DNA from 3 places in the Pseudomonas sp. LBUM1659 genome. Region 1 is predicted to be linked to each of the others. Evidence: predicted binding sites of a transcription regulator. Region 1 holds the regulator's gene; each other region holds the start of a gene.
The links. The regulator FliA, encoded in region 1, starts transcription of late flagellar genes. The targets are predictions, from matches to a motif close to CTAAAGTTTNNNNNNNNNNNGCCGNTAA.

Region 1 (8,140 bases):
GGCCGTCGATCATCATTTGCTTGCCACCCGGGGCCAGCAACGCCAGGCCAGGGCGCAGGATGTCGCCATCCTCGGCTTCCTTGACCCTGATGCGGCAGAGCTTGTCCAGGCGTTCGGCGAAGGCTTTGGTGAACGCCGCCGGCATGTGCTGGATCAACACGAGCGGCGCCGGGAAGTTGGCCGGCAACTGGGTCAGGACCCGTTGCAGCGCAACCGGACCGCCGGTGGACGTGCCGATGGCAACCAGTTTGTAGGCTTTGCGTTTCGGCGCGGGCGACGATGGGGCGGACGGCGCAGGGGCGTGCGTGCGAGCCGGTATCGGTGCCGGCGCGGGGCGCGACGGTGCGCTGCTGCTGTAACTGCTGACGCTTGCAGGCACAGGCGCTGGCGTCGGGACTGGCACGGCGACAGGGGCCGGAGCGCTGTAGGTATTGGCGCGCCGGTTACTGCGCGAAATGCTGAGAATCTTCTCGCACAGCAGTTGCTTGACCTTGTCCGGGTTACGGGAGATGTCTTCAAAATTCTTCGGCAGGAAATCGACGGCGCCGGCGTCCAGCGCATCGAGGGTGACCCGTGCGCCTTCGTGGGTCAGCGAGGAGAACATCAATACCGGCGTCGGGCAGCGCTGCATGATGTGTCGAACAGCCGTGATGCCATCCATCATGGGCATCTCGTAGTCCATGGTGATCACGTCCGGCTTGAGGGCCAGGGCCTGATCGATCGCCTCTTTTCCGTTGGTCGCCGTACCGACGACCTGGATATTCGAATCCGCTGAAAGAATTTCCGAGACGCGGCGGCGGAAAAACCCCGAATCGTCCACCACCAGGACTTTGACTGCCATAAACACTCCATTAGACGGAGCGAGGCTCAGTCGCCCCGCCCCACCAGAATCAAATACGCCGCGTGGCGTAACGCTTGAGCATGCTCGGAACATCGAGAATCAGCGCAATACGGCCGTCACCGGTGATGGTGGCGCCCGACATGCCCGGGGTTCCCTGGAGCATTTTGCCCAATGGCTTGATGACCACTTCTTCCTGGCCCACCAACTGATCGACAACAAAGCCGATCCGCTGTGTGCCCACCGAAAGGATCACCACATGGCCTTCGCGCTGCTCTTCGTGAGCGGCGGAGCTGACCAGCCAGCGCTTGAGGTAAAACAGTGGCAGCGCCTTGTCGCGCACGATCACCACTTCCTGGCCGTCCACCACGTTGGTGGTCGACAGGTCGAGGTGGAAGATCTCGTTGACGTTCACCAGCGGGAACGCAAACGCCTGGTTGCCGAGCATGACCATCAGCGTCGGCATGATCGCCAGGGTCAACGGAACCTTGATGACGATCTTCGAGCCCTGGCCCTTGGTCGAGTAGATATTGATCGAACCGTTGAGCTGGGAGATCTTGGTTTTCACCACGTCCATGCCCACGCCACGACCCGACACGTCGGAGATCTCGGTTTTGGTCGAGAACCCTGGCGCGAAAATCAGGTTGTAGCACTCGGTGTCGCTCAAGCGATCCGCTGCGTCCTTGTCCATCACACCGCGTTTTACCGCGATGGAGCGCAGGACATTCGGATCCATGCCTTTGCCGTCATCGGAAATCGAAAGCAGGATGTGGTCGCCTTCCTGTTCCGCCGCGAGGACCACCTTGCCGCCACGGGATTTGCCCGAGGCTTCGCGCTCTTCCGGCGACTCGATGCCGTGGTCGACCGCGTTGCGCACCAAGTGGACCAGCGGGTCGGCCAGGGCCTCGACGAGGTTCTTGTCGAGGTCGGTTTCTTCGCCGACCAGTTCCAGGTTGATTTCTTTCTTGAGCTGGCGAGCCAGGTCGCGAACCAGACGCGGGAAGCGCCCGAACACCTTCTTGATCGGTTGCATCCGGGTCTTCATGACCGCGGTTTGCAGGTCAGCCGTGACCACGTCGAGGTTCGATACAGCCTTGGACATGGCCTCATCAGCACTGTTGGCACCCAGGCGAACCAGGCGGTTACGCACCAGTACCAATTCACCCACCATGTTCATGATTTCGTCGAGGCGCGCGGTATCGACCCGCACCGTGGTCTCGGCTTCGCTGGCCGGTTTTTCCGGTGGCGGCGCGGCGGGGGCACGGGCCGGGGCCGGTGCAGCGGCGGCGACCGGTTTCGGCGTTTCGGCTTTCGGCTCAGGCGCCTTGGCAACCAGTGCCGGTGCCGGTGCGACTGCCTTGGCGACCGGGGCCGCGACGGAAGAGGTGGCAGAACCTGTGCCGACTTCGCTGAACTTGCCTTTGCCGTGCAATTCGTCGAGCAGCGCTTCGAACTCGTGATCGGAGATCAGATCGCCGCCCGCCGCGGCGGCTGTTGGCGCAGCCGGCACCGCCACCGAAGCAATGGCCGACTCCAGCGCATCCACCGCGAAGTTGCCTTTGCCGTGCAGCTGGTCGAGCAGTGCTTCAAATTCGTCGTCAGTAATGTCGGAGCTGTCGCCTGCTGCTTTCGGGGCAGCAGGTGCGGCTGGCGCAGCGACCACCGCATCGACAGCGAACTGGCCTTTACCGTGCAGCTGATCGAGCAACGACTCGAACTCGGCATCGGTGATTTCGTCGCTGGCTGCGGCATCGTTGACCGGCATTGGCGCGGTAACCGGCGCTTCGGCCTCAGCCTTGACGGCGTTGAGCGAGTCCAGCAGTTGTTCGAATTCGTTATCGGTGATGTCGTTCGATTCACTGTCAGCGGCAGGTGCTTGCGCCACTTCAGCAACCGATGCTTGTTCATCAGCTGTTTGCGGCTCGGCCAGACGGGCCAGAGCCGCCAGCAATTCAGGTGTCGCAGCCGTGACCGGGCTACGCTCGCGGACTTCGCCGAACATGCTGTTCACCGCGTCCAGCGCTTCAAGGACCACATCCATCAGTTCCGAATCAACGCGACGCTCACCCTTGCGCAGGATGTCGAACACGTTCTCGGCGATGTGGCAGCACTCCACCAGCTCGTTGAGCTGGAGGAAGCCAGCGCCCCCTTTTACAGTGTGAAAACCGCGAAAAATTGCATTGAGCAAGTCCGCATCATCCGGTCGGCTTTCCAGCTCGACCAGCTGTTCGGACAGTTGCTCTAGAATCTCGCCGGCCTCAACCAGGAAATCCTGAAGGATCTCTTCATCGGCGCCGAAGCTCATTAAGGGGGTGCTCCTGAGGTCTAAAAACCTAAAAAACCTAAAAAACCTAAAATGCTAAAACTCTAAAATCCTAGGCTGGATAACAAATCGTCCACATCGTCCTGACCGGACACAACGTCTTCTCTTTTATCGGCATGAATCTGCGGACCTTCACCCTGAGAGAGATGTTTTTGCGGATCTTTTTCAGCCAGCATCGATTCACGGTCATGTTCGATACCCGCAAAGCGGTCTACCTGGCTGGCCATGAGTACGAGCTTGAGCAGGTTGCTTTCAACTTCGGTGACCAATTGAGTCACGCGCTTGATGACCTGACCGGTGAGGTCCTGGTAATCCTGAGCCAGCAAAATGTCGTTCAGGTTGCTCGACACCCTGCGGTTGTCTTCGTTGCTGCGTGTCAGGAAACCGTCGATCCGGCGGGCCAGTTCGCGGAACTCTTCAGCGCCGACTTCGCGGCGCATGAACCGTCCCCAATCCGTGCTCAACGCCCGGGCTTCGTCAGCCAGGCTATTGACCAGCGGCGTGGCGTTTTCCACCAGGTCCATGGTGCGGTTGGCCGCGGCTTCGGTCAGCTTGACCACATATCCCAGACGCTCGGTGGCATCGGTGATCTGTGACACTTCCTCGGCTTGCGGCATGTGCGGGTCAATCTGGAAATTGACGATCGCGCTGTGCAGCTCGCGGGTGAGCTTGCCCACTTCCTGATACAGGCCGCGGTCACGGGTCTGATTGAGCTCATGGATCAATTGCACAGCATCGCCGAACCTGCCCTTTTCAAGGCTCGCGACCAGTTCGACGGCGTGTTTTTTCAGGGTCGATTCGAAATCGCCCTGGGATGATTCTTTATGCTCCATAGCTCCCCCGTGGCGCAGTTCAACCGATGCGTTCGAAAATCTTCTCGATTTTGTCTTTCAACGCCTGGGCCGTGAAGGGTTTGACCACATAGCCGTTTACACCGGCCTGGGCCGCTTCGATGATCTGCTCGCGCTTGGCTTCAGCGGTCACCATCAACACCGGCAGGTGCTTGAGTTTTTCATCGGCACGCACATGGCGCAGCAGATCGATACCGGTCATGCCAGGCATGTTCCAGTCCGTTACCAGAAAGTCGATGCTTCCGCTGTTGAGAACCGGAATGGCAGTAGTGCCATCGTCGGCCTCAACCGTGTTGGTGAACCCAAGGTCACGCAACAGGTTTTTTATGATCCGCCGCATCGTTGAGAAGTCATCAACGATGAGGATTTTCATGTTCTTGTCCAATTCGACCTCCAAGCAGACTTAAACGCGCCCAGCACCTGGACGCGCCATTTCAATCAATCCGGCAATGCATTCGATGACTGTCTGGAGCACAACAGATCGCGACCGGTGCCGTTCAAAACCACACCAGCCTCGTTCGCAGTGTCCCCACACTGCCTTCAGCGCGCTCGCCACTCCCCCAAACGCCCCCGCAAACGGGCCGCGCACTGGCTGTGTAACTGGCTGACCCGCGATTCGCTGACCCCCAGGACCTCACCGATTTCCTTGAGATTCAACTCTTCGTCGTAGTACAGCGCCAACACCAGTCGCTCACGCTCCGGCAAATTGGCAATCGCGTCCGCCAGCGCTGCCTGGAAGCGTTCATCTTCCAGATCGCGTGACGGCTCGAGATGAGCACTCGCGCCATCCTCGTGCAGCCCTTCGTGTTCGCCGTCCTGCAACAGATCGTCGAAACTGAATAAGCGGCTGCCCAGGGTGTCGTTCAAAATCCCGTAATAATCGTCGAGACTCAATTGGAGTTCGGCCGCAACCTCGTGATCTTTAGCGTCACGGCCGGTTTTAGCTTCAATAGAGCGAATTGCGTCACTGACCATGCGGGTATTTCGGTGGACCGAACGTGGTGCCCAGTCCCCCTTGCGCACTTCATCGAGCATGGCGCCGCGGATTCGTATGCCCGCGTACGTCTCGAAACTCGCGCCTTTGCTGGCGTCGTATTTGGTCGACACTTCAAGCAGGCCGATCATCCCGGCCTGGATCAGGTCTTCAACCTGGACACTGGCTGGCAGACGGGCCAGCAAGTGGTAAGCAATGCGTTTGACCAGTGGCGCGTAACGCTCGATCAGCTCGTACTGCGCGTCACGTGCCGACATCTTGTAGAGGTTATAGCCACTGGCTGTCATAGGACGGGTCCCGCGGTCTGCTGCACGAGCCGCTCGACAAAAAACTCCAGGTGCCCACGCGGGTTGGCAGGCAATGGCCAGGTATCGACTTTCTGCGCGATGGCCTTGAACGCCAGGGCGCACTTGGAACGCGGGAAGGCTTCATAAACGGCGCGTTGCTTCTGCACGGCCTTTCGCACGCTTTCGTCGTAAGGCACCGCGCCGACGTACTGCAGGGCGACGTCGAGGAAGCGATCGGTGACCTTGGTCAACTTGGCGAACAGGTTGCGACCTTCTTGCGGGCTCTGGGCCATGTTGGCCAGGACGCGGAAGCGGTTCATGCCGTAATCGCGGTTAAGCAGTTTGATCAGCGCGTAGGCGTCGGTAATCGAAGTCGGTTCGTCGCAGACCACCAGCAAGACTTCTTGCGCTGCACGAACGAAACTGACTACCGAGTCACCTATACCCGCGGCGGTGTCGATCACCAGGACGTCGAGGTTGTCGCCGATGTCGCTGAAGGCCTGGATCAGGCCGGCGTGTTGAGCCGGACTCAGGTGAACCATGCTCTGTGTGCCGGAGGCCGCCGGAACGATTCGAATACCGCCTGGGCCCTGCAACAGAACGTCGCGCAGCTCACAGCGGCCTTCGATCACGTCAGCCAGGGTCCGTTTGGGTGTCAGTCCCAGCAGGACGTCGACATTCGCCAGGCCCAGGTCAGCGTCCAACAACATGACGCGACGGCCGAGCTCGGCCAGGGCCAGTGACAAATTCACTGACACGTTAGTCTTGCCGACGCCACCTTTGCCGCCGGTCACCGCGATCACCTGTACGGGATGCATGCTGCCCATGTTATTTCTTTACCTTGTCTTGCATAGACGGAGGCCACATTACTGGCTGCGCGTTCGCTAAAGGAACAATGCATGGCAGGCCATCGATGTAGGTACAAAAACTATTCATTACTACCTTAGCCAACCTGCTTGGTCGGGCTGTGGTAAATATCAGCGAACATATCAGCCATGGCTTCTTCGCTGGGTTCTTCCTGCATTTGCACACTGACGGCGCGGCTGACCAACTGATGACGACGCGGCAGATGCAAATCATCCGGAATCCGCGGGCCATCGGTCAGATAGGCCACCGGCAACTCATGACTGATCGCCAGGCTTAACACCTCGCCCAGACTTGCCGTTTCATCCAGTTTAGTCAGGATGCAGCCAGCGAGCCCGCAACGCTTGTAACTATGATAAGCGGCCGTCAGAACCTGTTTCTGGCTGGTGGTTGCCAACACCAGATAATTTTTTGATTTGATGCCTCGTCCGGCCAGGCTTTCGAGTTGCATGCGCAGTGCCGGATCGCTGGCCTGAAGGCCCGCAGTATCAATCAACACCACGCGTTTGCGCAGCAGTGGTTCCAGCGCCTGAACCAGGGACTGCCCCGGATCGACGTGGGTCACCGACACATTGAGAATCCGCCCGAGCGTCTTGAGCTGCTCCTGGGCGCCAATGCGAAAGCTGTCCATGCTCACCAGCGCGATATTCTGCGCGCCGTACTTGAGCACGTAGCGGGCGGCGAGCTTGGCCAGGGTGGTGGTCTTGCCCATTCCGGCAGGACCGACCATGGCAATCACACCACCCTCTTCCAGTGGCTCGATTTCCGGTGTGGCGATCATCCGCGCCAAGTGCGCCAGCAACATGCGCCAAGCCTGACGAGGCTCATCAATGTCGGGAATCTTAGCCAATAAATCGCGGGACAACGGGCCGGACAGTCCAATACGTTGCAGGCGGCGCCAAAGGTTGGCCTGGGCCGGACGGCTGCCTTGCAGCTGATTCCAGGCCAGCGAGCCAAGTTGCACTTCCATCAGTTCACGCAGGCTATTGAGCTCGAAACGCATCGAGTCGAACGCACGTGGGTCAACGCCACCGGCGGCAGGTGCCGGGGCGGGTTCCACGCGACGCGGTTCGGCGTAGGTCGGTTCGATCAGCGGCTCGGCAGCGGTGAGTGGCAGGCCGGCGAACAACTGGCGATTGGTGGTCTTGTCGCCTTCGGTTTCGCCGTCGCCACGCAGGCTCAATTCGGCCTGTGCAGTCACGATGCGCGACTGGGTCTTGCGCAGCTCATCCTCGAGTTCCATGTTCGGAACACGCGGGGCCAGCGCCGACAATTTGTAATCCAGCGCAGCCGTCAACTCGACACCACCGGCAATCCGGCGATTGCCAATAATGGCGGCATCAGCGCCCAGCTCATCACGAACCAGCTTCATGGCCTGACGCATATCGGCGGCGAAAAAACGCTTAACTTGCATAAACCACTACCTCAGCCGTTGGGCCCTACTGTCGCAACGATGGTCACTTGCTTGTTGTCAGGAATTTCCTGGTAAGCCAACACATGCAAACCCGGGACTGCCAGTCGGCCGAATCGCGACAACATGGCGCGAACCGGGCCGGCCACCAGCAGAATCACCGGTTGACCTTGCATTTCCTGACGCTGCGCGGCATCGATCAACGAGCGCTGCAGTTTCTCAGCCATGCTTGGCTCCAGCAGAACGCCCTCCTCCGAGCCTTGTCCTGCCTTCTGAATACTATTGAGCAATATCTGTTCCAACCTTGGCTCCAGAGTGATCACTGGAAGCTCAGAGTCAGTGCCTACAATGCTTTGGACGATTGCGCGGGACACGCCGACGCGCACAGCGGCCACCAGAGCGGCAGTATCTTGACTCTTGGCGGCATTGTTGGCGATCGCCTCGGCGATGCTGCGAATGTCTCGCACGGGCACCTGCTCGGCCAGCAGCGCCTGCAACACCTTGAGCAACTGCGACAGCGAAACCACGCCCGGCACCAACTCCTCAGCCAATTTAGGCGAGCTTTTGGCCAG
Region 2 (8,140 bases), 230 kb from region 1:
CGGGTGATTTACCTGGTGTTCAACGAAGGTTACTCGGCGTCCATCGGTATTGAAGTGACGCGTGAGGATCTGACGCGCGAGGCGATTCGGCTGGGGCGGTTATTGATGGACTTGTTGCCGGAATCGGAGGTGATAGGGCTGCTGGCGTTGATGCTGCTGCACGAGTCTCGCCGCCTGGCCCGGACGTCGCCTGACGGTGAATTGATCGTGCTGGATGAGCAGGACCGTTCGTTGTGGGATGCAGGGATGATTGCTGAAGGGTGTGCGCTGGTGGAAGCGGCGCTGACCACCGGGCGGTTCGGACCGTATGGCCTGCAAGCGGCGATTGCGGCCGTGCATGCCGAAGCACCCTCGGCGGCGGAAACGGACTGGCAGCAGATCGTCGGTTTGTATGATGTGCTGCTGGCGGCAGTGCCTTCGCCGGTGATCGAGTTGAATCGCGCGGCGGCGATCTCCCGAAGGGATGGGCCGTTGGCGGGGCTGACGTTGGTTGAGGCGATTTTGAATCGGGGCGAATTGCAGGATTACCACTTGGCCCACTCGGCGCGGGCGGAGTTTTGTCGGCAGTTGGGACGGGTGGAAGAGGCGCGGGCGGCGTATGAACGGGCGCTGGAGTTGACGCAGCAAGTGCCGGAGCGGCGGTTTCTCGAAGCACGGATGAAGGCTTTGATGTGAGTTTGAGGGCCTCTTCGCGGGCAAGCCACGCTCCTACAGGATTGGCGCTAAACCTGTGGGAGCGTGGCTTGCCCGCGATAAGGGCCGAAGGACCTTCATTCCAGCATCTTGCCCAGCAGCCAGCTCCCCGCCGGCCCCGGTGGATGCTGGCGCGACCACAGCGCATCGACAAACACCGGTTTCGGCCAGCCGCGCACTTGAAGTTCCTGCAACGAGCCCTTGCCAAACCGCTCCACCAGCCACCGTGGCAAGGGCGCCCAGCCGAATCCGCCCTGGGCCATTTCCAGCAACATCAAATAGCTCGGCGCCGACCAGACGCGACCCTTTGCCCGGCTTTCATACGGATTGACGATGGTAGCCAGACGCAGTTCACGGTGCTGTTGCAGCACGTCCTGATCGATATGATCGAGTGTCGCCAATGGATGCGCAGGGGAGACGAACAGCGCGATGTCCGTGCGTTCGTCGACGGTTGAACTGACCAGATCCGGCGGATAGCTGTCCTGCATTTCAGCGAAAGCCACCTGCGCCCGACCCCGTTGCACCAGTGCAATCAAGTCATCGCACTCGGCAATCAGGCATTCGAGTTCCAGGTCCGGGTAGCGTTGCTCGAACGCACCGAGCGCGGCTTCGAAGCGATCGGATTGATAGGTGTCGGAAATCGCCACGGTCAGTTTTGGCTCGACGCCTTGTGACAGCTGGCTGGCGGTGATTTCCAGCCGACTGGTGGCGGCCAGAATCTCTTCGGCCCGTTGCAGCATCACATGCCCGACCGGGGTCAGGCTGGGTTTGCGGCTGCTGCGGTCGAAGAGCACCAGGTTCAAATCGATTTCCAGACTGGCCACCGCCGCGCTGATGGTCGACTGGCTGCGCCCCAGTTTGCGCGCCGCTGCGGAAAACGAGCCTTGGGTCGCCGCCTGAACAAAGGCCAGCAACACTTCGTGAGACGCCATGAACTATCGCCTTGATCGATGGTTATTGGTTATGAAGTATCGGTGTGGCGAGTGATCATGGCAACCACCGTCACTCAGAGGAGTCTGGCCATGAGCGTCAACAAATCCACCACTGAACGTATTTTCCAGGCCGTCGGATTCGAACTGCTGGCCATCCTGATCTGTACCCCATTACTGGCCTGGATCATGGACAAACCGATGCTCGACATGGGCGTCGTCACCATGGCAATCGCGGCCCTGGCCCTGGCCTGGAACGTGGTTTTCAACGGTCTGTTCGACCGCGTGCTCAAGCGCTACGAGATGGCTCACACCGTGTGGGTCCGGGTTGTCCATGCGTTGCTGTTTGAGGGCGGTCTGGTCGCGGTCGGTGTGCCGCTGATTGCCTGGTGGCTGAAGATCGGCCTGTGGGAAGCGTTCCTGCTCGACATCGGTGTGCTGCTGTTTTTCCTGCCGTACACGTACATCTACCACTGGGTATACGACGTGGTGCGGGAGCGGATGGTGACGCGCACTGTTTGCGAAGGATGAACGTGTTGAGCGGGCTGATAATCAGCCCGCAGCTTTCAATTTTCGGTATTGAGGCCGATCAAAACAGTTGGGTGAATAACCAGTACAAGCTGCCTGACAACAGGATCGCCGCCGGCAAGGTCAGCACCCAGGCCATCAGCAAGTTACGGATGGTCGTCATCTGTAAACCGCCACCGTTGGCGACCATGGTCCCGGCCACACCCGACGACAACACGTGGGTGGTCGACACCGGCAGGCCGAACATATCCGCCGCGCCAATCGTCAACATGGCCACGGTTTCCGCCGAGGCCCCCTGAGCGTAGGTCAGGTGGGTTTTGCCAATCTTCTCGCCGACCGTCACCACGATGCGCTTCCAGCCCACCATGGTGCCCAAGCCGAGCGCAATCGCCACGGCGATCTTGACCCACAACGGAATAAACCGCGTGGAGTTATCGATCTGCTGCTTGAACAATTGCAGCTTGGCACTGGTGTCGGCGTCGAAGTTACCGACCTTGTTCTTGTCCATCAGGCGAATGGTTTCGCTGGTCAGGTACATGTCGTTACGCACATTACCCACAGCCTCGGCTGGCACTTGGGACAGCGAGCCGTAACCCTTGACCTGAGCGCCGATGCTGCCGGTGAGGGCGGCGAGCGCCGGCACCAGTTGCGGCGTCGCTTCCTTGCTGCGCACGTAGTCAGACAGCACCGGACGCGGGTCGGCCGGGGCCAGTTGCGGCGCAGCCTTGACCAATGCTTGCTGGGTCACCTCGGCCACCGCGGCAAACTGCAGCGCCTGGTCGGCCGGCATGGCGCGGTTCAGCGCGTAGGCCATGGGCAGTGTGCCGACCAGAATCAACATGATCAGGCCCATGCCTTTCTGGCCATCGTTGGAGCCATGGGCAAACGACACGCCGGTGCAAGTCACAATCAACATGCCGCGAATCCACCACGGAGGCGGGGTGTTGCCTTCGGGGGCCTTGTACAGCGAGCGATTTTTGACGAATGCGCGCAGGGCCAGCAACAGCAAGGCGGCGAAACCAAAACCGACCAGCGGCGAGAGCAGCAACGCATAACCGATCTTGGTCGCCTGAGCCCAGTCCACACCGCTGGTGCCGTCACGGCCGTGCATCAGGGCATTGGCCACGCCGACGCCGATGATCGAGCCGATCAGCGTGTGCGAAGACGAGGCCGGCAAGCCCAGCCACCAGGTGCCGAGGTTCCACAGGATCGCGGCGATCAACAGGGCGAAGATCATGGCGAAACCGGCGGAGGAGCCGACTTGCAGAATCAGTTCCACCGGCAACAAGGCAATGATGCCGAACGCCACCGCGCCGCTGGACAGCAGCACGCCGAGGAAGTTGAAGAACCCGGACCAGGCCACCGCGAAATTTGGCGGCATGGAGTTGGTGTAGATCACCGTCGCCACGGCGTTGGCGGTGTCGTGGAAACCGTTGACGAACTCAAAGCCGAGGGCGATCAGCAGCGCCACGCCTAGCAGCAAATACGGGGTCCAGGTGGTCACCACTGTGCCGATTTCTTTCACGTCGCGCATCAGGCTATAAGCGGTGAACAGCAAGCCGATGGCCAGCACGCCGAAAAAAATCACCAGCGTGAACGCGCTGTGTTTTTTGTCGAACTGTGGCCTGGCGCTGCTGGCGGGTGCCTGAGCAGTGGCGGAGAAGGAAGGCGTAGCCATACCGGACAATCCTGAGGAGGGAGGTGTAACCGTAATGGTCGTTGCTATTTGTTACAGGGAGACTGCTCCAAGTCAGGGTTTGGGTTTTTTGCTTATCCGTTAATCAGAATTCACCGCCAATCCTTTGGCCAGGCACGACCTGTGGGGAGGGAGCTTGCTCCCGCTGGGCAGCGAAGCGGCCCCCGACATTCTTTCAGTCAAACTGTGCTTGCAGATTTTGCGACTGCTTCGCAGCCGAACGGGAGCAAGCTCCCTCGCCACAGGAGAAGAGTGTGCTCAATAATCCTGGCGCTTACGAAACGCCCAACGTCCTGCAATGACGGTAAACGTTGCGACCAGCGCCACCAGAATCCAGAACCCTTCCGGGTCACCCGACAGCGGCACCCCGCCGACATTCATGCCAAAGAAACCGGCAATGATGTTGATCGGCAGCGCCAGCACCGTCACCACTGTCAGGGTGAACAGGGTGCGGTTGCTCTGTTCATTGAGGTTGGCGGCGATTTCTTCCTGCAACAGTTTGATCCGCTCACCCAGCGCCGTGAGGTCGTTGATGATCAACGCAAACTCCTCGGTAGACTTGCGCAGTTCCTTGACGTCCTCCTTTTGCAGCCATTGCGGCGGACGATTAAGCAGGCGCAGCAACGAACCCGGCTCCAGCGCCAGCAAGCGTTGCAGACGCACCAGCACCCGACGGTTGGCGCCCAGTTCGGCACGGTTGGTCGACAGCCGCGACGACAACAACTCATCTTCGATCTGATCGACACTCAGGCTGGTCTTGCGCACGATTTGCGTCAGCACTTCGCCCTGATCGCGCAGCAGATGCACGAGCAATTCCAGTGGCGAGCGAAAACATTCACCGGCCTTCACCGAGGAGCGCAGCTTGTCCACCGAGTGCAGTGGTTGCAGGCGCGCGCTGATGATCAGCCGACTGCGGGCGCACACCCACAGCGTCGAGACATCCGAGGAGATCATGCTGCTGAGGTTGAACACCACATCGTTGACCACCGCCAGCAAGGCTGAATCCACATGCTCGATGCGTGTCGAGCGCGAACCTTCGTGCAACGCTTCGAAAAACTCGTCCGGCAGCTCCAGGTGACTCTTCATCCAGCGCTCGCACGCGGCGTGGGCCAGGTTCAAATGCAGCCAGAGGAACTCTTCGCTGTCGTCCGGTTGTTGCAGGCATTGCAGCGCCTTGGCCGAATCGATCTCTCGACCACGTTCACCGGGGTGAAAAACGAATCCATACAGCAGGCCAAACAGGTCCGGGTCGCGATGGCTTTGGTCGATGCTGTGGTTCATGAGTGCTCGCAAGGGAGGCGCCTGTCGCGGGTTTTACAGGTTCACTTGAGCCGCATCATCGCAAGGATTTTTGACATTTTTGTGACAGACCAATGAAGGCTAAATAGTGGCTCTACCGATGGTCGGATTTGATTAAAGAACCGCTCTGGCACGCCGATCTCGCTTACGTTAACGTGCGCGCCTTTGGCCACGAGCCAAGGTCGCAGACAGGGATGTCCGGACACTTTTCACGCCATGTCACGGCGTGTCTCACCCCTGTCATGAGTATCACTCGATGCTGCAAAAATCCCTGAGAGCACAAATCCTCGCCTTGTTGAGCGGCAGCCTGCTGGCGATGTTGCTGATCGCTTTGGCTTGCTTTCACTTTCTGTCCAGCGGTGTTCAGAGCTACGCGAATCTGATCGATGGCCCGTTGCACACTTCCCAGTTGATCGATGAAGCCAACCTGCAATTCAAGGTGCAGGTTCAGGAGTGGAAAAACGTCCTGCTGCGCGGCAAGCAACCAGCGGACCTGGACAAATACTGGAAGCAATTCGAAGACCGTCAGCGCGATGTGCAAAGCATCCTCGGTGAACTGGCCGGGCAGAAGGGCATCGAGCCGCAACTCAAGACCCGCATCGAACGCCTGCGTGAAGAACACCGCTTGCTCGGCGCCGCTTACCAGAAGGGCCGCGATGCCTACGTCGCTGCCGGCGCCGACCCTACTGCTGGCGACACCGCAGTCAAGGGCGTGGACCGCGCGGCCAGCGATCAGATGAGCGAACTGGTCAGCGAGTTGCGCAAGCAGGGCACCGAGCAATCGAAGCTGATCAGTGCCGACGCCGACCGCACCGTGTTGCTGGGGATCATCGTGATGCTCGCCTCGGGCTTGCTGATCGGGCTGTTGAGCCTGTGGCTGGTCAACCGCAACCTGGTCGAACCGATTCGCAAACTGATCGAATACGTGGCGCAACTCAGCCAGGGCAAGTTCGCCGAACGCGTGGCCAGCACCCGTCAGGATGAGCTGGGCAAACTGGCGGTCGCCGCCAATACCCTGCGCGACTTCCTCGCTGAAACCTTCAGCCATTTGCAGCGCAGCGCCAAGGACCTGGACAGCGCCAGCGGCGAACTGAACTCCATCGCCAGCCTGATGGCGGGTGGCACCAACGAGCAGTTCAACCGCACCGATCAGGTGGCCACGGCGATGAACGAAATGTCCGCCACGGCGCAAGAAGTTGCCCGCCACGCCGCCGACGCCGCACGCGCTGCCGACGACGCTGACCAGTCCGCGCAGCAGGGCGAAAAAGTCATGCAGGGCACCATTCACACCATCACCCAGATGCGCGGCGAAATCGCCAACACCGCGACGGTCATTCGTCAGCTGGAAACCGACAGCGGTCGCATCGGCAAGGTGCTGGAAGTGATTCGCGGCATCGCCGAACAGACCAACCTGCTGGCGCTCAACGCCGCCATCGAAGCGGCCCGTGCCGGTGAAGCCGGGCGTGGTTTTGCGGTGGTCGCCGATGAAGTGCGCAGCCTGGCCCAGCGCACGGCAGCGTCTATCATCGAGATCAACCAGATCATCCAGACCGTGCAAACCGGTGCAGTGGACGCGGCGCAGGCGATTGAAAGCGGCCAGTCACGCAGTGAAGAAAGCGTGCAGCAAGTGACCGAGGCCGGCGCCATGCTGGAGCGGATCACCCAGGCCGTCGAAGCGATTCGCGACATGAACCGCCAGATCGCCACGGCTGCCGAAGAGCAGACCTCGGTCGCCGAGGACATCTCGCGCAACCTCACCGAGATCACCAGCATCGCCAGTACCAATCTGGACAACGTGCAACGCACCGAAGCGGCGAGCCACAACCTGCACGGGTTGTCGTCGCAGTTGAATGAAGTGACCGCGCGTTTGAGCGAGTAAGGCCAACGGCTGTGTACCGGCTCGCTTACCGAGTCGGTACACAGTCGATCTCAATTGTGCTCAAACCGTGTCGATGAGGGAGATACCCAGAACCCGCGCAAGCAAATCGCCGAATTGCAAAAGCAGATGCAGGAACAACAGCAGCAACTGCAAGCGGCCCAGGCGAAACAGGAAGACGCCGATGCGAAAGCGGCCGATGTGGCGGCCGCTCAGTCGCAGATTGCGACCACGGCGGGTTCGTTGCAGACGGCGACAGCGGCGTTGTTGCAGGCGTTGCAGGATTCCGATTCGAGCACGTCGGGTTCGCTGGTCAGTACCAGCGCTTAAGCCTGTACAGGCAGACTGAAGGTAAACGTCGTGCCCTTTGGCCCGGTCGACACTACGTCCAGTTTTGCGCCGTGGGACTGCGCAATTTGACTGGCAATGTACAAGCCCAACCCGAGGCCGGTCTGCGGAGTATCGCTGGCCGGTCGCGAGTAGGGGCGGAACAGATACGCCAATGCGTCTTCGGCAATCAGCCCGTGATTTTTTACGCTCAGTACGAAGTGTCCGTCCTTGACCTGCGCATTGACCTCGACCGGACCTTGGGGATCGCCGTGGGCTACCGCGTTCGCCACCAGATTGGACAGCAACTGGGCGACCCGCTCGCGGTCGCACGGGACGTTGTGCAAGTCGCCGATGGAAGATTTTATGACGCGGTCCGGGTGAACACTCTGAACCTCGGAAATCACATGCCGTAAAGCCGCGTCCAGATCCGCGCACGGTTCAATGTTGACCGGAATGCCCCGGCCAAAGGAGCCGCGAGCAAAATCCAGCACGTCATCGACCAGTCGGGTGGCGCGTTGGGCACTGGTGAGGATGTGTCGGGCCCGTTGCTGATTGGCCGGCTCCGGGAGTTTGCGCAGGAGCGTTTCGGCGCCGGCACTGATGGCGAACAACGGGTTGCGCAGGTCATGGCCGAGCACGGCGATGAACTGTTCGCGAAGTTGCGAGGTTTCACGTTCCTGCTTTAGCGCCGCTTCGGTGTGCTGCTGATTTTCTTCAGACTCGATTTGCAGCGCCAGCATCCGGGCGAAAGATTCCATGGTGCTCTGGATCGTGCTGGATTTGAGCAAC
Region 3 (8,140 bases), 2.4 Mb from region 1:
GTCCAGCAACGCCTCAATCGCGAACTCAACCGCGCACGGTTGTCCGGCGACGCACTGCCGGGGGCGTTGTTTGATTGCGATGAAGAACTGCCGGGGTTGTTGGCGACGCTGAACATGATTCATGGCGAGCACCTGGCGCTCAGCTACCGTGCACCGACCGGTTTGCAGTTGCCGTGGGACCGCGAGGACTTGCTTGAACTGCTGGGTAACTTGCTGGACAACGCCTGTAAATGGGCGGATGCCGAGGTTCGCTTGAATGTGGTCGAGGCGGCGGATGGGTTTGAGTTGAGCGTTGAAGACGATGGGCCGGGGATTCCCCAAGACCGGCACGATCAGGTGTTCAGTCGCGGTACGCGATTGGATGAACAGACGGACGGGCACGGGTTGGGGCTGGGGATTGTGCGCGACATCGTCGACACATGGGGCGGGGTGCTACGGCTGGAAGAGAGCGAGTGGGGCGGGTTGAAGGTTGTGATCGAACTCCCCAAGCGCTGACCCCAATCCAGAATCCACCAAAGATCTAATGTGGGAGCGAGCAAGTCGAATCGTCGCACCGCCGCTCCCACATTTTGATCTTCAGCAGACGCAATAACCGGGTCAGACCCGGAACTGATCCATCAGACTCTGCTGCTGATTCGCCAGGCTGTTCAGCGACTGGCTCACCCGCGCCGATTCATTCGCCTGCCCCGACAACGACTCGGTCACGTCGCGAATCGTCGCCACGTTGTTGTTGATCTCTTCAGCTACCGCGCTCTGTTCTTCCGCCGCTGAAGCAATCTGCAAGTTCATGTCGCTGATCACCGTCACCGCATCGCCGATCTGGCGCAGCGCGGTCACGGCCTGGCTGACCTGCTCGACACTGCCCTGAGCCTGCCGATGGCTGTTGTTCATCGAACCGACCACGTCCTGGGTGCCGCTCTGCAATTGCTCGATCACCAGACGGGTTTCTTCGACCGACTCTTGCGTACGTCGCGCGAGGTTGCGCACTTCATCGGCGACCACGGCAAAACCACGTCCGGCTTCACCGGCACGGGCCGCTTCGATGGCGGCGTTGAGTGCCAGCAGGTTGGTTTGATCGGCAATCGCGCGAATCACTTCCAGCACCGAACCGATTTTCTCGCTGTTCGCCGCCAGGCCTTCAACTTGCACCATGGCCGCGCTCATGTCGGCGGCGAGGTGGTCGATGCTGGTGGTGGTCTGGTCGATCACGGTCAGCCCCCGACGCGTCGCCTGATCGGCATCCTTGGCCGCGTGAGCCGCTTGTGCGGCGCTGCGGGCAACGTCCTGAGCGGTGGCGCTCATTTCGTGGGACGCGGTGGCGACCTGATCGACCTGACGGTATTGCTGCTCCATGCCGGCGCTGGTCTGGGTGGCGATGGCAGACGACTGATCCGCGGTGTTGCGTGCGTCCTGCACCGAGCGTTTGACCTCGGCGATGATCGGTTGCAGTTTGTCGAGGAAGCGGTTGAACCAGCCGGCCAACTGGCCCAGTTCGTCCTTTTTGTCATAGGCCAGGCGCCGGGTCAGGTCGCCTTCGCCGCTGGCGATGTCTTCCAGCATGTGCGCCACGCCAAGGATCGGTCTGGTCACGCTGCGCGCCATGAGCCACACCAGTAACAGGCCGATCAACGCGGCCAGTACGCCGAGGCTGAGCTCGATCAGGGTGCCGGCGGTGTTGCTGTCGTCGAGTTGTTTTTTCAATACCTCGGCCGGGCCGACCAGGACTTTTTCCGGCACGTCGAGCAACACGCCCCAGGATTTACCCCCGGGAATCGGCTGGAACGGCGCCAGCACTTTCAACTGGTGATCGTTGTGCAGGCTTTCGGTTTTGCTGCTGCTGGCGAGCATACGGATCAGTTCGGCACCGTTGGCTTTGTCCACGGCGTCCAGGCGCTGGCTGAGTTTGCTGGCGTCGGCGCTGTAGCCGGCAAGCAGACCGACCGGGCTGAGGATGCTGACACTGGTCTGGCCGTCATAGAGTTTTTTGCTCGCGCCCTGACTCATGGCCTGCAGGCTGTTGAGGTTGATGTCTACCGACAGCGAGGCGATCACTTTGCCGTTAACCATCAGCGGGAACACGATGCTGGTCATCAGCACGTTCTGACCGTCGATCACGTAGAAGTACGGTTCGATCACGCACGGCTTGAGCGAGGTGCGCGGGCAAGTGAACCAGGCGTTGGCCGGTTCGCCGCTGGGGCCGGTGCTGGTGTCGGCCATGTCACTTTCCGGCAGCGCCATGGACGTGACCTTGCCCGGTGTCGCCTGCGACCAGTACAGGGCGAAACGGCCCTTGTCGTTGCTGCCCAGTTCCGCCTGGCCGGTAAACAATTCGTCCTTGCCGTCCAGGGCATTGGCTTCAAACACCAGCGACAGGCCGAGCAGTTCCGGGTTGGCTTGCAGCGCGGACTTGACCTGGCGGGTCAGGTCTTCACGCAGGTCGAAGGCATCCAGAAAGCGCTTTTCCGCCTGATCACGCAGGAACAACACCTGACGCGAAAAGCCATGGCCGTATTGATAGGCGTCCATGAACTGCTGACGAATCAGCAACGCCTGGTTTTCACCCTGGGATTCGATCCGCGCCTGGGCGGCTTCAGTGAGCATCTCCATGCTTGAGGCTTTCACCATCTCGGAGCTGAGCTCCATGCGGTACAGCGAAAGACCGACCAGCAGGGTCACGATGCCCGCCAGGCAAAGCCCGGCCAGCAGGGTGATTTTCCATTGAATGGAAAGTTGTCTGAGTGACATGGAGACGTCCTTTATTCGATAAATATCTGAGACTCTGCACTGTAACGGCCGCGAATCCGGTTTCTTTATCCCCGATTACTATTGGAAACCATCAATGTTGTGGCGAGGACCTTGCTCCCGCTGGGGGCGAAGCACCCCAAAACCTGCAAGGTTTGTCAGACACACCGCCTATACCGGATTTGCGACTGCTGCGCAGCCGAGCGGGAGCAAGGACTTCACAATCCGTTACACATCAGCCAGTCCCTGGCGCTTTGACACCGCGCCCACTCTGCGGCACAGTGCGCGCCCTCTAATAAAACCTATTCTCCACTCCGCTGGCGGCGCTTTGCAGACTGCCGGCTGAGCTCATTTCGCGTGCCTTGAGGTAACGATGATTAATGCTGTAATTGCTGCGGTCGGCATCATGCTGATCCTCAGCCTGTCCCGCGTGCACGTAGTGATCGCGCTGATTGTCGGTGCGCTGGTGGGTGGCCTGACTGGCGGCCTGGGCATCGACGCCACGCTTAAAGCCTTCAACAGCGGCCTAGGCGGTGGGGCAACGGTGGCGTTGTCTTATGCCTTGCTCGGGGCGTTCGCGGTGGCAATTGCCAAATCCGGGATGGCCCATGCCTTGGCGGACAAGGCCTTGGCGATGGTTGATCGCCAACACGCCAGCGGTGGCAGTCAAGTCAAATGGCTGTTGATCGGTTTGCTCTGGGTGGTGGCTATCGCTTCGCAGAACATTCTGCCGATACATATCGCGTTCATCCCGTTGCTGGTGCCGCCGCTTTTATACGTGCTGACCAAGCTGCAACTGGATCGCCGGTTGATTGCCTGCGTCATGACCTTCGGTTTGATCACCCCGTACATGTTCCTGCCGGTGGGTTTTGGCAACATCTTCCTCAACGAGATTCTGCTGGCCAACGTCGCTCGAAGCGGCGTGGACATCAGCGGCATCAACGTCACCCACGCCATGGGCATCCCGGCGCTGGGCATGGTGTTCGGCCTGGCGGTGGCATTTTTCAGCTACCGCAAGAAGCGCGTCTACGACCTGGAAAAAATCGAGCAAGTCGAACAGGTCGCGGTGCAGTACAACCCGCTGAGCCTGATGGTTGCCGGTGTGGCCATCGTGGCGGCCTTCGTTATTCAGTTGCTGCTGGACTCGATGATCATCGGTGCCTTGGTCGGGTTCCTGATTTTCTCGGTGTCGGGCATTGTGAAATGGCGTGAAACCGACGACCTGTTCACCGAAGGCATGAAGATGATGGCGATGATCGGTTTCATCATGATCGCCGCGTCCGGGTTTGCCGAAGTGATGAAAGCCACCGGTCAGGTTCAGACGCTGGTGGAGTCCTCGGCCTCGTGGATCAACCACAGCAAAGGCATCGGCGCACTGTTGATGTTGCTGGTGGGCTTGCTGGTGACCATGGGCATTGGTTCGTCGTTCTCCACCGTGCCGATCCTGGCGGCGATTTTCGTGCCGCTGTGCGTGCAGTTGGGTTTCAGCCCGCTGGCCATCGTCTGCATCGTCGGCACAGCCGGCGCCTTGGGCGACGCCGGTTCGCCAGCCTCCGACTCCACCCTCGGCCCGACCTCGGGTCTGAACATCGACGGCCAGCACCACCACATCTGGGACACCGTGGTTCCGACGTTCCTGCACTACAACCTGCCGCTGCTGGCGTTTGGCTGGGTGGCGGCGATGATTCTGTAACCACATCACCCCTGTGGGAGCGTGGCTTGCCCGCGATGGCGGTCTGTCTGATACATGGATGTTGGATGTGCCACCGCTATCGCGAGCAAGCTCGCTTGTATGTTTAGACTTGAAGGGGTGGGCCAGAGTTTCAAGGACAACCGCGATCCGAACGGCGTCTACGTCAACCGCGACCTGGTGAAAGTCGCCAAGGACGGGACTCACTACCTGCAATACAGCTCGCCACTGCCCGGCAACACCCAGGTGCTGGTGCCTAAACTCGGTTACACCGAATACCTGTCGAAGTGGGACATGGCCGTGGGTACGTCGGTCAACCTCGACGGCATCGAAGCGCAAGTCGCGCTGGTGGAAGCCAAGGTTCAGGAGCGCATGGAAGGCGTGGTGCTGAGTATCGTCGGGATTGCCGTGGTAGTGCTGTTGGTGATCGCGGCCGTCGGCATGCTGCTGGCCAACACCATCCTGCGCCCGCTGAACATGATGAAAGCCAACCTCGACGACATCGCGGCGGGCGAGGGCGACCTGACTCGTCGCCTGACCATCACCAGCCAGGACGAACTCGGTGAACTGGCCGGCTCGTTCAACCGCTTTGTCGATAAGATCCACAGCCTGGTGCGCCAGATCACCGAAATGACCACGCAACTGACCGGGCTGGTGAACCAGGTGTCCGATCAGGCCCAGCGTTCGGACCAGGCTATGGAACGTCAACGCCACGAAACCGATCAGGTCGCCACGGCGATCAACGAGATGTCGGCGGCGGCGCAGGAAGTGGCGAAAAGTGCACAAAACGCGGCAGTCGCAGCGCAGCAAACCGACGAAGAAGGTCAGGCAGCCAAGCGCGTGGTAGCGGGCAGCATCGTCAAGATTCATGCACTGGTGGACGACATCCGCAGCAGCGGCGTGTCGCTGGACAGCCTGCAAAAAGACGTGTCATCGATTGTCAGCGTCCTCGGCGTGATCCGTTCGATTGCCGATCAGACCAACCTGTTGGCGCTCAACGCTGCCATCGAAGCAGCGCGCGCCGGTGAGGCGGGTCGTGGTTTTGCGGTGGTGGCCGATGAAGTGCGGGCGCTGGCCAGTCGCACGCAGATCAGCACCCAGGAAATCCAGAGCATGATCGACCGTTTGCAGGCTGGCACCCAATCGGCGGTGGAAGCCATGCGCCGGTCCAGCGAAGCCGGTGACGGCACGTCCGCGCAGGCCAATGAGGCAGGCGCCTCGCTGGACACCATGGCCCAGCTGATCGGCACCATCAATTCGATGAATGCGCAAATCGCGAGCGCTGCGGAAGAGCAAACGGCAGTGGCCAAAGAGATCAACCGCAGCGTGCATCATATTGCGGTGGCCGTGGACAATGTGGCGGATGAAACCCAACTCGGCGCCCAGACGTCGCGCAGCCTGGCAGACCTCGGCCAGCGCCTCGGCAAACTGGTCGGCCAGTTCCGTATCTGACGCCACGCAAAACCTGTGGGAGCGAGCCTGCTCGCGAAGAGGCCGTCATGTTCAACATCGATGTTGAATGAAATACCGCTTTCGCGAGCAGGCTCGCTCCCACAGGTGAATGCTTTCAAATGCGGGTGGGAGTGAGCTTGCCCTGGGCTAAACCACCGCAGCCCGAATCTGTCGTCCCAACACATCCATCACATCACAACCATCGCGCAACAACATCGCCGCAGCCTTCGCCAATTGCTGCACATCAGCCCCTTTTGCCCGGGTTATGTCCAGACTCGCCAAGCTTTCCATCATCGGCGTCACAGTCAGAAATCGTGAGGCGGCATTGCTGTGCAAGACATCCAGCGGTGCCTGAGTGGAAACAAGTAAAACCGGAACATCACTCTCGTTGTTGGCAATCGGCATATGCGGGTTCATGCATCACCGCCTGATTTTGCCGCGTGCATGCCGTCGATGGAGGCTTGAACCAATGAGCGTGCGGTGCCGAGCATTTGCTGGCTGGCCCAGCGTAGCGACGCGCCATGTTCCGGCCGGGTGGCGGTAGGTGCTTGATGGGCGAGAGCTTCTGCGCAACTGAGGTAGACCGAGGCGTGTTCGAGGGCGTCGAGTAGCGGGATGCCGGGTTGAACGGCGAACAGGTGGTGGTCTACGTGATCGCAGGGGGCGAAAGGGGTGGAGTTTGTAGTTGCGTTGGTCATGGGTGGAACCTCTTGGAAGTCAGAGATCACCACTGCATCGCCGTCAAACGAATAGGTGGCAACTGTGTGCAGGTTGACGGACCGGTCCAAGTACCCGGCGCACTCGAAAGTGCCCCGCACACAGTCACCATTGAACTTTGCGTCGGGCACAAGTGCACGAGCAAGTTGGAGAACTATGCGCGCTTGGAATTACCGAGCCGTCAAACCCGGCCACGAATGAGTCGTGACAGCCGCGAGGATAGGGAGAGAGGGGAGGGTCGTCAACCGGAGGCAGGTCGGAAACAGCCGCTTTGCTTGTCGGTATTTTCCGGAACCGATAGCGGCGCGAAATCCTGGATCAGGATCATGTACTATTCGCGCTTCTCGATGTTCAAAGGAGAGAACTCATGGCAGGAAAGCCAGTAGCGCGACTTGGAGATCCAGGCAGTCACGGCGGAACAATTACCACCGGATCAAGCCCTATTTTTGTTAATTCCCTACCTATCGCCTTGGTAGGCGACACCTACTCATGCCCCCTACACGGTAGCAATCCCATAACGACGGGTGCTCCCCACGTTTTCGGCCTTGGAAAAGAAGTGGCACATGTTGGGTCGGAAACGGCATGCGGAGCCACGATCACAGCCGGCTCCCCCGATACATTTGTTGGCAACGCTGGTGCCAGTGGTGCCAGTAGCTTCTTTTCTCAATTTCTGAAAGAAAAAAGTATGTTGAGTTTCAACTGCTCAATGACAGAGAAGAGCCGATTGCCAATGAAGAGTTTGTGCTAACACTTCCTGATGGTGCCGTGGTTACGGGTGTTCTTGATGGAAACGGGTTTGTGCATGTTGCAAACGTACCCAGGGGAAGTTGCAGCATAAAATTTCCAAAACTTGAAGATACGGAACGTCTTTAATGGTTCAGCCTACAAAAACATCCGGCACAACAGAGGCAGCAAAAAATACGGGAGCACCAGGTAAAACTACCAAGACCAATCAATTGGTGGTGTCGGGTGCTTACATGGAGATTTTGGTCGGTGGTCCGTACACGCGCGATACAGAGGAGCATCTTTTCGGACATGCTGCTTTTACATGTCGTTGTGGGGAGTAAGGACATCACGTACGACTTCGGACGTTACGGGAAAACCTGGGGCACTTTTGATAGTGAGGGTGAAGGTGTACTGAATGTCTGGACGTCTTTCAAGGCGTACATTTCCGGAGAGAACAGCTTGGGACGGACGACTACGGGTTTTGTTTATTACTTGGATAAGGACAAGGCTGAAGCCGTCATTTCTCACTTCGACGGGGTCGTTGCTCAAAAGAAAGAACTAAGAAAAAAGACGACGACCACTGAACGTTTCGTTTTGCCTGGGAATTATCATCCGACTACAAATAACTGCACGACGGTGACTATTGAGGGTGCGAAAGTTTCAGGAGAAGCAAGTGTGCAGAATCCTTCTGAATATAATGAAATGAGAGGACTTTCTTGGGTGGAAAGGCAGGCGGCCCGCACTCAAAAGTCAACTCGGGACGGTATTTTTATGCCGGCAGACTTGCAGGCTATGCTCGAAGGGAATACCGGG

Region 2: a site for FliA is predicted at 5,260-5,287, ahead of ACA048_RS22095 (methyl-accepting chemotaxis protein). Genes of this name have one in related genera too.
Region 3: a site for FliA is predicted at 2,787-2,814, ahead of ACA048_RS10040 (methyl-accepting chemotaxis protein). Genes of this name have one in related genera too.

Annotation. Positions count from the first base shown of each region.
Region 1 is NZ_CP166797.1:4,637,545-4,645,684, forward strand. Features, by position in the region: gene ACA048_RS20995 (protein-glutamate methylesterase/protein-glutamine glutaminase) at 1-841, opposite strand, end outside; gene ACA048_RS21000 (chemotaxis protein CheA) at 891-3,143, opposite strand; gene ACA048_RS21005 (protein phosphatase CheZ) at 3,206-3,994, opposite strand; gene ACA048_RS21010 (chemotaxis response regulator CheY) at 4,014-4,385, opposite strand; gene fliA (RNA polymerase sigma factor FliA) at 4,553-5,293, opposite strand; gene fleN (flagellar synthesis regulator FleN) at 5,290-6,120, opposite strand; gene flhF (flagellar biosynthesis GTPase FlhF) at 6,237-7,571, opposite strand; gene flhA (flagellar biosynthesis protein FlhA) at 7,583-8,140, opposite strand, start outside.
Region 2 is NZ_CP166797.1:4,870,650-4,878,789, reverse strand. Features, by position in the region: gene ACA048_RS22120 (RNA polymerase sigma factor) at 1-675, shown strand, start outside; gene ACA048_RS22115 (LysR family transcriptional regulator) at 771-1,625, opposite strand; gene ACA048_RS22110 (multidrug/biocide efflux PACE transporter) at 1,716-2,153, shown strand; gene ACA048_RS22105 (inorganic phosphate transporter) at 2,212-3,684, opposite strand; gene ACA048_RS22100 (transporter) at 4,105-5,127, opposite strand; gene ACA048_RS22095 (methyl-accepting chemotaxis protein) at 5,402-7,024, shown strand; partial or broken gene ACA048_RS22090 (hypothetical protein) at 7,121-7,351, shown strand; gene ACA048_RS22085 (GAF domain-containing sensor histidine kinase) at 7,348-8,140, opposite strand, start outside.
Region 3 is NZ_CP166797.1:2,237,016-2,245,155, forward strand. Features, by position in the region: gene ACA048_RS10035 (sensor histidine kinase) at 1-495, shown strand, start outside; gene ACA048_RS10040 (methyl-accepting chemotaxis protein) at 598-2,745, opposite strand; gene ACA048_RS10045 (Na+/H+ antiporter family protein) at 3,119-4,435, shown strand; partial or broken gene ACA048_RS10050 (methyl-accepting chemotaxis protein) at 4,553-5,884, shown strand; gene ACA048_RS10055 (short-chain dehydrogenase) at 6,032-6,289, opposite strand; gene ACA048_RS10060 (DUF3077 domain-containing protein) at 6,298-6,582, opposite strand; gene ACA048_RS10065 (PAAR domain-containing protein) at 6,969-7,349, shown strand; gene ACA048_RS10070 (hypothetical protein) at 7,637-8,140, shown strand, end outside.